DNA from 2 places in the Streptomyces sp. NBC_00207 genome. Region 1 is predicted to be linked to the other one. Evidence: riboswitches for the same ligand, from Rfam matches in the RefSeq annotation. Region 1 holds a riboswitch; the other holds the start of a gene.
What was found. Region 1 has a riboswitch for glycine ahead of gcvP (aminomethyl-transferring glycine dehydrogenase). Riboswitches for the same ligand answer to the same signal wherever they lie in the genome.
Positions count from the first base shown of each region.

Region 2: linked by a shared signal. The riboswitch ahead of gcvT (glycine cleavage system aminomethyltransferase GcvT) and the one ahead of gcvP (aminomethyl-transferring glycine dehydrogenase) in region 1 are both predicted to bind glycine.

Region 1 is NZ_CP130715.1:2,206,500-2,210,907, reverse strand. Features, by position in the region: gene OG472_RS10615 (DNA polymerase IV) at 1-1,433, shown strand, start outside; gene OG472_RS10610 (PRC-barrel domain-containing protein) at 1,546-1,911, opposite strand; glycine riboswitch at 2,024-2,122, shown strand; gene gcvP (aminomethyl-transferring glycine dehydrogenase) at 2,347-4,408, shown strand, end outside.
Region 2 is NZ_CP130715.1:6,366,284-6,370,691, reverse strand. Features, by position in the region: gene OG472_RS30250 (enhanced serine sensitivity protein SseB) at 1-218, opposite strand, end outside; gene OG472_RS30245 (AAA family ATPase) at 395-1,048, opposite strand; glycine riboswitch at 1,282-1,385, shown strand; gene gcvT (glycine cleavage system aminomethyltransferase GcvT) at 1,526-2,641, shown strand; gene gcvH (glycine cleavage system protein GcvH) at 2,754-3,134, shown strand; gene glyA (serine hydroxymethyltransferase) at 3,150-4,406, shown strand.

The sequences.
Region 1 (4,408 bases):
TGGACATGGATGCCTTCTACGCCTCCGTGGAGCAGGCGTCGAAGCCCAGTCTGCGGGGCAAGGCCGTCATCGTCGGCGGGCTGGGGCCGCGCGGGGTCGTCGCCACGGCGTCGTACGAGGCCAGGCGGTTCGGGGTGCACTCCGCGATGCCGACGGCGCAGGCGCGGCGGCTCTGCCCGAACGGCGCCTACCTGATCCCGCGCTTCAGCCTCTACCGGCAGGTCAGTGACGTGGTGATGGCCCTGCTGCGGGAGCTGTCGCCGCTGGTGGAGCCGCTCAGCCTGGACGAGGCATTCGTGGACCTGGAGGCGGGCGGGGTGGCCTTCGACTCGCGGACCGCCCGGTCGACGGGGGAGCGGCTGCGGGCCGACATCAGGGCCGCCACGGGGCTCAGCGGGTCGGTGGGGCTGGCGGGGTCCAAGATGCTGGCCAAGGTGGCGTCCGAGGAGGCCAAGCCGGCGGGGCTGCTGCTGATCGAGCCGGGAACCGAGCGCGAGCTGCTCGCCCCGATGTCCGTACGGACGCTGCCCGGGGTGGGGCCGGCCACGGGGGAGCACCTGCGCCGCGCCGGGATCACCACGGTGGGGGACCTCGCGGAGGCCGGGGAGGACGAGCTGGTCCGGATGCTCGGGCGTGCGCACGGCGTGGGCCTGTACCGGATGGCGCTGGGGCTGGACGACCGGCCGGTGGTCGCGGAGCGGGACGCGAAGTCGGTGTCGGTCGAGGACACCTTCGACGTGGACCTGCACGACCGGGTACGCATCCGGACCGAGGTGCAGCGGCTCGCCGACCGGTGTGTGCAGCGGCTGCGGGGCTCGGGGCACTCGGGGCGGACGATCGTGCTGAAGGTGCGGCGGTACGACTTCTCGACGCTGACGCGGTCCGAGACGCTGCGCGGGCCCACGGACGACCCCGCTGTGGTGCGGGAGGCCGCGGCGCGGCTGCTGGAGGGCGTGGACACCACGGGAGGGGTGCGACTGCTGGGGGTGGGGGTGACGGGCCTCGCGGACTACACGCAGGAGGACCTTTTCGCGCAGTCGCTCGCCACTGAGCCGGACGGGGCGGATGGAGCGGGCGGCGCGGGCGGGACGGGCGAGGAGGCCGGGACGGCCGTCGCCGACGGGACCGGAGCCGCTGCCGCGCCTGTGGGGGCTTCCGAGGCTTCCGGAGCCCCGGCAGCCGCCGAACCGCCCGGGGAGCCCGAGCCGGCTCCCGAGCGGCGCTGGCCGGCCGGGAGCGACGTACGGCACACGGTGTACGGGCCCGGGTGGGTGCAGGGCAGCGGGGTCGGGCGGGTGACCGTACGGTTCGAGCAGCCCGGATCGGAGCCCGGCCGGGTGCGGACCTTCCGGGTGGAGGACCCCGAGCTGGAGCCTTCCGATCCGCTGCCGCTGGTGGGGGACGGGGAGCCGGGAGCGGCCGGCCCGGCCTGATCGGGAAGCCCGGCGGCGGGGCGTCGCGCGCCCCGGTCCGGGCTCCGCCTCACGGCCGCCGGCCCACGCCGCCGGGCCCGCGCAGCCCTCGTCTCAGCCCCCGGCTCCCGACTCAGCCCTCGTCGCCCGCCAGGCGGCCGAAGTCCCGCTGGAAGTCCGTCGGCAGGGTCGTGTCCAGGCCGTAGTGGTGGTAGAGCTGCAGCTCCTGTTCGGGGGAGAGGTGGCGGCCGACGCCGAAGTCCGGGGCGTCCCTGATGAGGGAGCGCTCGAAGGGCACCCGCAAGGTGTCGCCCACCATCTCGCTCGGCTCCAGCGGGACGAAGGCGTCCCGGCTGAACAGGCCCGTACGGACGGCCGCCCATTCCGGGACGCCCGTGGCATCGTCGAGGTAGACCTCGTCCACGGTGCCGATCTTGGTGCCATTGCGGTCGAACGCCTTGCGGCCGATCAGGCTGCGCGGATCGATGTCGGTCTGCACGGTCCCTCCAAATGGTCGCAACTCCTCCGTAATGACTACAGAAGTGCATAACGGCAGCGGAGGCCACTCGGGGAGGCCCCGGATCCTCGCTGGTAGGCTGGGTGATGGCTGTCGACCCTGTGCGGGAGAGTCCTCCGAGTGAGCAAGACGGAGGCGCCGAAGGAGCAAATCCTCCCCGGAATCTCTCAGGCATACGTACCGCACGGACGAGGCCACTCTGGAAAGCAGGGGCGGGTACCGGGCGTGCAGTGCCGGTCCCACTCCTCACCGACGGTGAAAGCCGGAGCTCTCCGGGGCCGCATCCCAGCGATGGCTGGGGGAGCGACCCCCGCGACTCCGGTGAAACTCTCAGGTGCAGATGACAGAGGGGGAGGCCGTCCGGGTGCCCGCGCCGTGGTGCCCCTCGCAGGTCATACGACCAGGAGGCCTCCGTACATGACCGCCAACCGCATTCCGCTCTCCCAGCTGGAGCGAGGCATCCCCTTCGAACAGCGCCACATCGGCCCGGATGCCGAGGCGCAGGCGAAGATGCTCGCCCATGTGGGCTACGGCTCCCTGGACGAACTGACCGCCGCCGCGGTACCGGATGTGATCAAGACCGCCGAGGCGCTCGACCTGCCCGAGGCGCGGACCGAGGCCGAGGTGCTCGCCGAGCTGCGCTCGCTCGCCGACCGCAACCAGGTCCTCTCCTCGATGATCGGTCTCGGCTACTACGGGACCTTCACGCCCCCGGTGATCCTCCGCAACGTCATGGAGAACCCGGCCTGGTACACGGCATACACGCCGTACCAGCCGGAGATCTCGCAGGGCCGCCTCGAGGCCCTCCTGAACTTCCAGACCGTCGTCGCCGAGCTCACCGGGCTGCCGACGTCGGGCGCCTCGCTGCTCGACGAGGGCACCGCGGCCGCCGAGGCCATGACGCTGGCCCGCCGCGTGGGCAAGGCCAAGGGCAACGTCTTCCTCGTGGACGCCGACGCGCTGCCGCAGACCATCGCCGTGATCGAGACCCGCGCCGAGCCGATCGGCATCGAGGTCGTCGTCGCCGACCTGTCCGAGGGCATCCCGGCCGAGGTCGCCGAGCGCGGTGTCTACGGCGTGCTGATCCAGTACCCGGGCGCCTCCGGTGCCGTCCGCGACATCAAGCCGGTCATCGACCAGGCGCACGAGCTCGGCGCCATCGTCGCCGTCGCCGCCGACCTGCTCGCGCTGACCCTGCTGACCTCCCCGGGCGCGCTGGGCGCGGACATCGCCGTCGGCACCACCCAGCGCTTCGGCGTCCCGATGGGCTTCGGCGGACCGCACGCCGGCTACATGGCCGTCCAGGACAAGCACGCCCGTTCGCTGCCCGGCCGCCTCGTCGGCGTCTCGGTGGACGCGGACGGCAACAAGGCGTACCGCCTGGCGCTGCAGACCCGCGAGCAGCACATCCGCCGCGAGAAGGCCACCAGCAACATCTGTACCGCGCAGGTGCTCCTCGCCGTCATGGCCGCCATGTACGCCGTCTACCACGGCCCGGACGGCCTGCGGACGATCGCCCGCCGGACCCACCGCTACGCGGCCCTGATCGCCGCGGGCCTGACGGCCGGCGGGGTCGAGATCGTGCACGGCTCGTACTTCGACACGGTCACCGCCCGTGTTCCGGGCCGTGCGGCCGAGGTCGTCGCCGCCGCCCGCGAGGGTGGCATCAACCTGCACCCGGTCGACGCCGACCACGTCTCCCTCGCCTGTGACGAGACCACCCTGCGCGCCGACGTCGAGGCCGTCTGGGCCGCCTTCGGCGTCACCGCCGACATCGAGGCGCTCGACGCGACCACGGACGACACGCTGCCCGAGGGCCTGCTGCGCTCGGACGACTACCTGACGCACCCGGTCTTCCACCAGCACCGCTCCGAGACCGCGATGCTGCGTTACCTGCGCAAGCTCTCGGACAAGGACTACGCGCTGGACCGCGGCATGATCCCGCTGGGCTCCTGCACCATGAAGCTCAACGCGACCACCGAGATGGAGTCGGTCACCTGGCCCGAATTCGGCCAGCTGCACCCCTTCGCCCCGGTGGAGCAGGCCGAGGGCTACCTCACGCTCATCACCGAGCTGGAGGAACGTCTCTGCGAGGTCACCGGCTACGACAAGGTGTCCATCCAGCCCAACGCCGGCTCCCAGGGTGAGCTCGCCGGCCTGCTGGCCGTCCGCGCCTACCACCGCGCGAACGGCGACGAGCAGCGCACCATCTGCCTCATCCCGTCCTCCGCGCACGGCACCAACGCCGCCAGCGCCGTGATGGCCGGCATGAAGGTCGTCGTCGTCAAGACCGCCGACGACGGCGAGGTGGACGCGGCCGACCTGCGCGCCAAGATCGAGCAGTACCGCGACGAGCTCGCCGTGCTGATGATCACGTACCCCTCCACGCACGGTGTGTTCGAGGAGCACGTCGCCGACATCTGCGCCCAGGTGCACGAGGCCGGCGGCCAGGTCTACGTCGACGGCGCCAACCTGAACG
Region 2 (4,408 bases), 4.2 Mb from region 1:
TGGGCCTCGGAGGTGTAGACGGGGACGTACGCCGCCCCGCCGATGTCCATCGTGGGCAGGGTGAGGTCGGCCGAGTCCGGGCCGCCGCCGTCGGGCAGGGGGACCCACACCTGGCTGCGCCCGAGCACCTCCAGGATCCGCCCCCCGGCGTCCGGGTGCCCGAGCGCCGCCCCGAGCACCTGCTCCAGCTCATTCCCCGGCCAGCCGCTGCCCTGCATGTGCCCCTGCCTTCGCCTGATCCCGCGCGTGTCGCCCCGCAGGGTACCGGCCCGTACGCGCCGCCGCTGCGGGGGCCCGGCCCCCACTGCGCCTCGAACGCCGGAGGGGCTGAACGATGCGGCCCCGCCGCACATCAGGTCCGGCCAGGGCCGGCAGCGGCGCCGCACCCTGCGGGTCAGGCGTGGAACGCGATGCGGGTCACGGTCGCGGCGGAGGCACGGTCGAGCAGGGTGACCGAGGCGCAGCCCCGCGGGGGGCGGCCCGCCTCGGCTTCGCGCAGGAGGCGGCCCACCGCGCCGCGGTGGCGGGCGAAGGCGTAGGCGGACACCCGGCGCCCCCGCGCGGCCTGGCCGGAGAGGGCCTCCGCGGGGCTGCTGTCGAGGAGGAGCAGGTGCAGCGCCCGCCCCCGGCGCCGCGCGGCCGCCGCGAGCAGGCCGCGCACCCAGCTCTGCGTACCGCAGTCGTGGACGACGACGGAGGCTCCGGAGCGCAGGAGCCGCCACAGCCCCCAGTAGTGCGCGGCGCGCACCAGCGGCCGGTACACCGCGTAGGGCAGCGCCGGCGGCATCAGCCGCTCCCAGCGCTCACGGGTGTCCTGGGAGTCGACGGCGCCGCCCTCGGCCGCGGCCCGCTTGATCAGCGTGCTCTTGCCGCCGCCGGGCAGGCCGGACACCACGACGATGTCCCCGTCCGCGAAGGCGAGCCGCTGCGGGCCGTGCACCGCGGGGCCGCGCAGGTCGCGTACGGGGCGGATGGCGGGGTCCGCCGCCCGCCTGCGCCCGTGGTCCCGTCCGTGCGCGCCGCGCTGCACCGGCACCGGCACCGGCACCGAGTCCACGGTTCCCGTCGTCGTCACCGCTCCGAATCTCCGCACAGTGTTCGCCTCCCCCGAATCGGGTCACCAGGACCCTTGCCCACTGAGTGTAAAGAGACGGTAATCCGGCAGCCCCGGTTCCGGTCCGCCCGCTCGGGGTACCGTACGAACTTTCGGACCCCTCCGCCCGATCACGGGCATGGCGTGCAATGATGTGCGCCATCTGGACCAACTGCATACCGGCCGCTTGAATCCGCGCGGGAGAGTCCCGGCACGCCGCAAGGCCGTGCGCGGGCGCCGAAGGAGCAAGATCCTCCCTTGAATCTCTCAGGCCCCGTACCGCGTGGATGAGGCAGATCTGAAAAGCGAGCTGCTCGACAGCTCCACCCAAGGTGCAAGCCGAGGAACTCTCGGCGAACCTCTCAGGTTCCGATGACAGATGGGGAGGACCCTCCTCGTCATGTCATGCCCTGGGACTCGGGAGCCACACCCATGAGCACTGCCCCCCGTCTGACCGCCCTCGATGCGCTGCACCGCTCGCTCGGTGCGACCATGACCGACTTCGCGGGCTGGGACATGCCGCTGCGGTACGCCAGCGAGCGCGACGAGCACAACGCCGTACGCACCAAGGCCGGTCTCTTCGACCTGTCGCACATGGGCGAGATCACGCTGACCGGCCCGGAGGCCGTCAAGGCCCTCGACTACGCGCTGGTCGGCAACATCTCCACCGTCGGCGTCGGCCGCGCCCGCTACACGCACATCTGCCAGGAAGACGGCGGGATCGTCGACGACCTGATCGTCTACCGTCTCGGCGAGACCGAGTTCATGGTCGTCGCCAACGCCTCCAACGCCCAGGTCGTCCTCGACGCCCTGACCGAGCGCGCCGCCGGCTTCGACACCGAGGTCCGCGACGACCGCGACGCGTACGCGCTGCTCGCGGTGCAGGGCCCGGAGTCCCCCGGCATCCTGAAGTCCCTGACGGACGCCGACCTGGACGGCCTCAAGTACTACGCCGGCCTGCCGGGCACCGTCGCGGGCGTGCCCGCGCTGATCGCGCGTACGGGCTACACCGGCGAGGACGGCTTCGAGCTGTTCGTCGCGCCCGAGCACGCCGTGGAGCTGTGGCAGGCGCTGACCAAGGCGGGCGAGGGCGTCGGCCTGGTGCCGGCCGGCCTGTCCTGCCGCGACACCCTGCGCCTGGAAGCGGGCATGCCGCTGTACGGGCACGAGCTGACCACCTCCCTGACCCCCTTCGACGCGGGGCTGGGCCGGGTCGTGAAGTTCGAGAAGGAGGGCGACTTCGTCGGCCGCGCCGCGCTGGAGGCCGCCGCCGAGCGCGCCGCCACCAACCCGCCGCGCAAGCTGGTCGGCCTGATCGCCGAGGGCCGCCGCGTCCCGCGCGCCGGATTCCCGGTCGTCGCCGACGGTCAGGTCATCGGCGAGGTCACCTCGGGCGCCCCGTCCCCGACGCTGGGCAAGCCGCTCGCGATGGCGTACGTGGACGCGGCGCACGCCGCGCCCGGCACCTCCGGCGTCGGCGTCGACATTCGCGGTACGCATGAGCCGTACGAGGTCGTGGCGCTGCCGTTCTACAAGCGGCAGAAGTAGTTCCGCACACGGTCCAGCCGTGCACGAGCCGTACGGGAACCCCGTCCGGCAGCGTCTCAGTACCCGAGACCACCGTTCGTATCCACTCCCCCGCATCCAGGAGAATCAGGTCATGAGCAACCCCGAGAAGCTGCGTTACACCAAGGAGCACGAGTGGCTGTCGGACGCCGTGGACGGCGTCGCGACGGTCGGCATCACGGAGTTCGCGGCCAACGCGCTCGGTGACGTCGTCTACGCCCAGCTCCCCGAGGCCGGCGAGACCGTGACCGAGGGCGAGACCTGTGGCGAGCTGGAGTCGACGAAGTCGGTCAGCGACCTGTACTCCCCCGTCTCCGGCGAGATCGTCGAGTTCAACCAGGACGTCGTGGACGACCCGGCGCTCGTGAACACGGCCCCGTTCGAGGGCGGCTGGCTGTTCAAGGTGCGCCTCTCGGAGGAGCCGAAGGACACCCTGTCCTTCGAGGAGTACACCCAGCTCACCGCCGGTAACTGACCCCAGGGGACCCTGATGTCTGTACTGAACACCCCTCTCCACGAGCTCGACCCGGACGTCGCCGCCGCCGTCGACGCCGAGCTCGTGCGCCAGCAGTCCACCCTGGAAATGATCGCGTCGGAGAACTTCGCTCCGGTCGCCGTCATGGAGGCCCAGGGTTCGGTCCTGACCAACAAGTACGCCGAGGGCTACCCGGGCCGCCGTTACTACGGCGGCTGCGAGCACGTCGACGTCGTCGAGCAGATCGCGATCGACCGCATCAAGGCGCTGTTCGGCGCCGAGGCCGCGAACGTCCAGCCGCACTCGGGTGCGCAGGCGAACGCCGCCGCGATGTTCGCGCTGCTGAAGCCGGGCGACACGATCATGGGCCTCAACCTGGCCCACGGCGGTCACCTGACCCACGGCATGAAGATCAACTTCTCCGGCAAGCTCTACAACGTGGTCCCGTACCACGTCGACGAGACCGGCGAGGTGGACATGGCCGAGGTCGAGCGCCTCGCCAAGGAGTCCAAGCCGCAGCTGATCGTCGCCGGCTGGTCCGCCTACCCGCGCCAGCTGGACTTCGCCGCCTTCCGCCGGATCGCGGACGAGGTCGGCGCGTACCTGATGGTCGACATGGCGCACTTCGCCGGCCTGGTCGCCGCGGGCCTGCACCCGAACCCGGTGCCGCACGCCCACGTCGTCACGACCACCACGCACAAGACCCTCGGCGGTCCGCGCGGCGGTGTCATCCTGTCGACGCAGGAGCTGGCCAAGAAGATCAACTCCGCGGTCTTCCCGGGTCAGCAGGGCGGCCCGCTGGAGCACGTGATCGCGGCCAAGGCGGTCTCCTTCCTGGTCGCGGCCTCGCCCGAGTTCAAGGAGCGCCAGGAGCGCACCCTGGAAGGCGCGAAGATCCTCGCCGCCCGCCTGGTCCAGGACGACGTCAAGGCCGTGGGCGTGGACGTCCTCACCGGCGGCACCGACGTGCACCTGGTCCTGGTCGACCTGCGCAACTCCGAGCTGGACGGCCAGCAGGCCGAGGACCGCCTCCACGAGGTCGGTATCACGGTCAACCGCAACGCCATCCCGAACGACCCGCGGCCCCCGATGGTCACCTCGGGTCTGCGGATCGGCACGCCGGCCCTGGCCACCCGCGGTTTCGACGCCGAGGCCTTCACCGAGGTCGCCGAGATCATCGCGCAGGCGCTGAAGCCGGCGTACGACGCCGAGTCCCTCAAGGCGCGCGTCTCTGCGCTCGCCGCGAAGTTCCCGCTGTACCCGTCGCTCTAAGC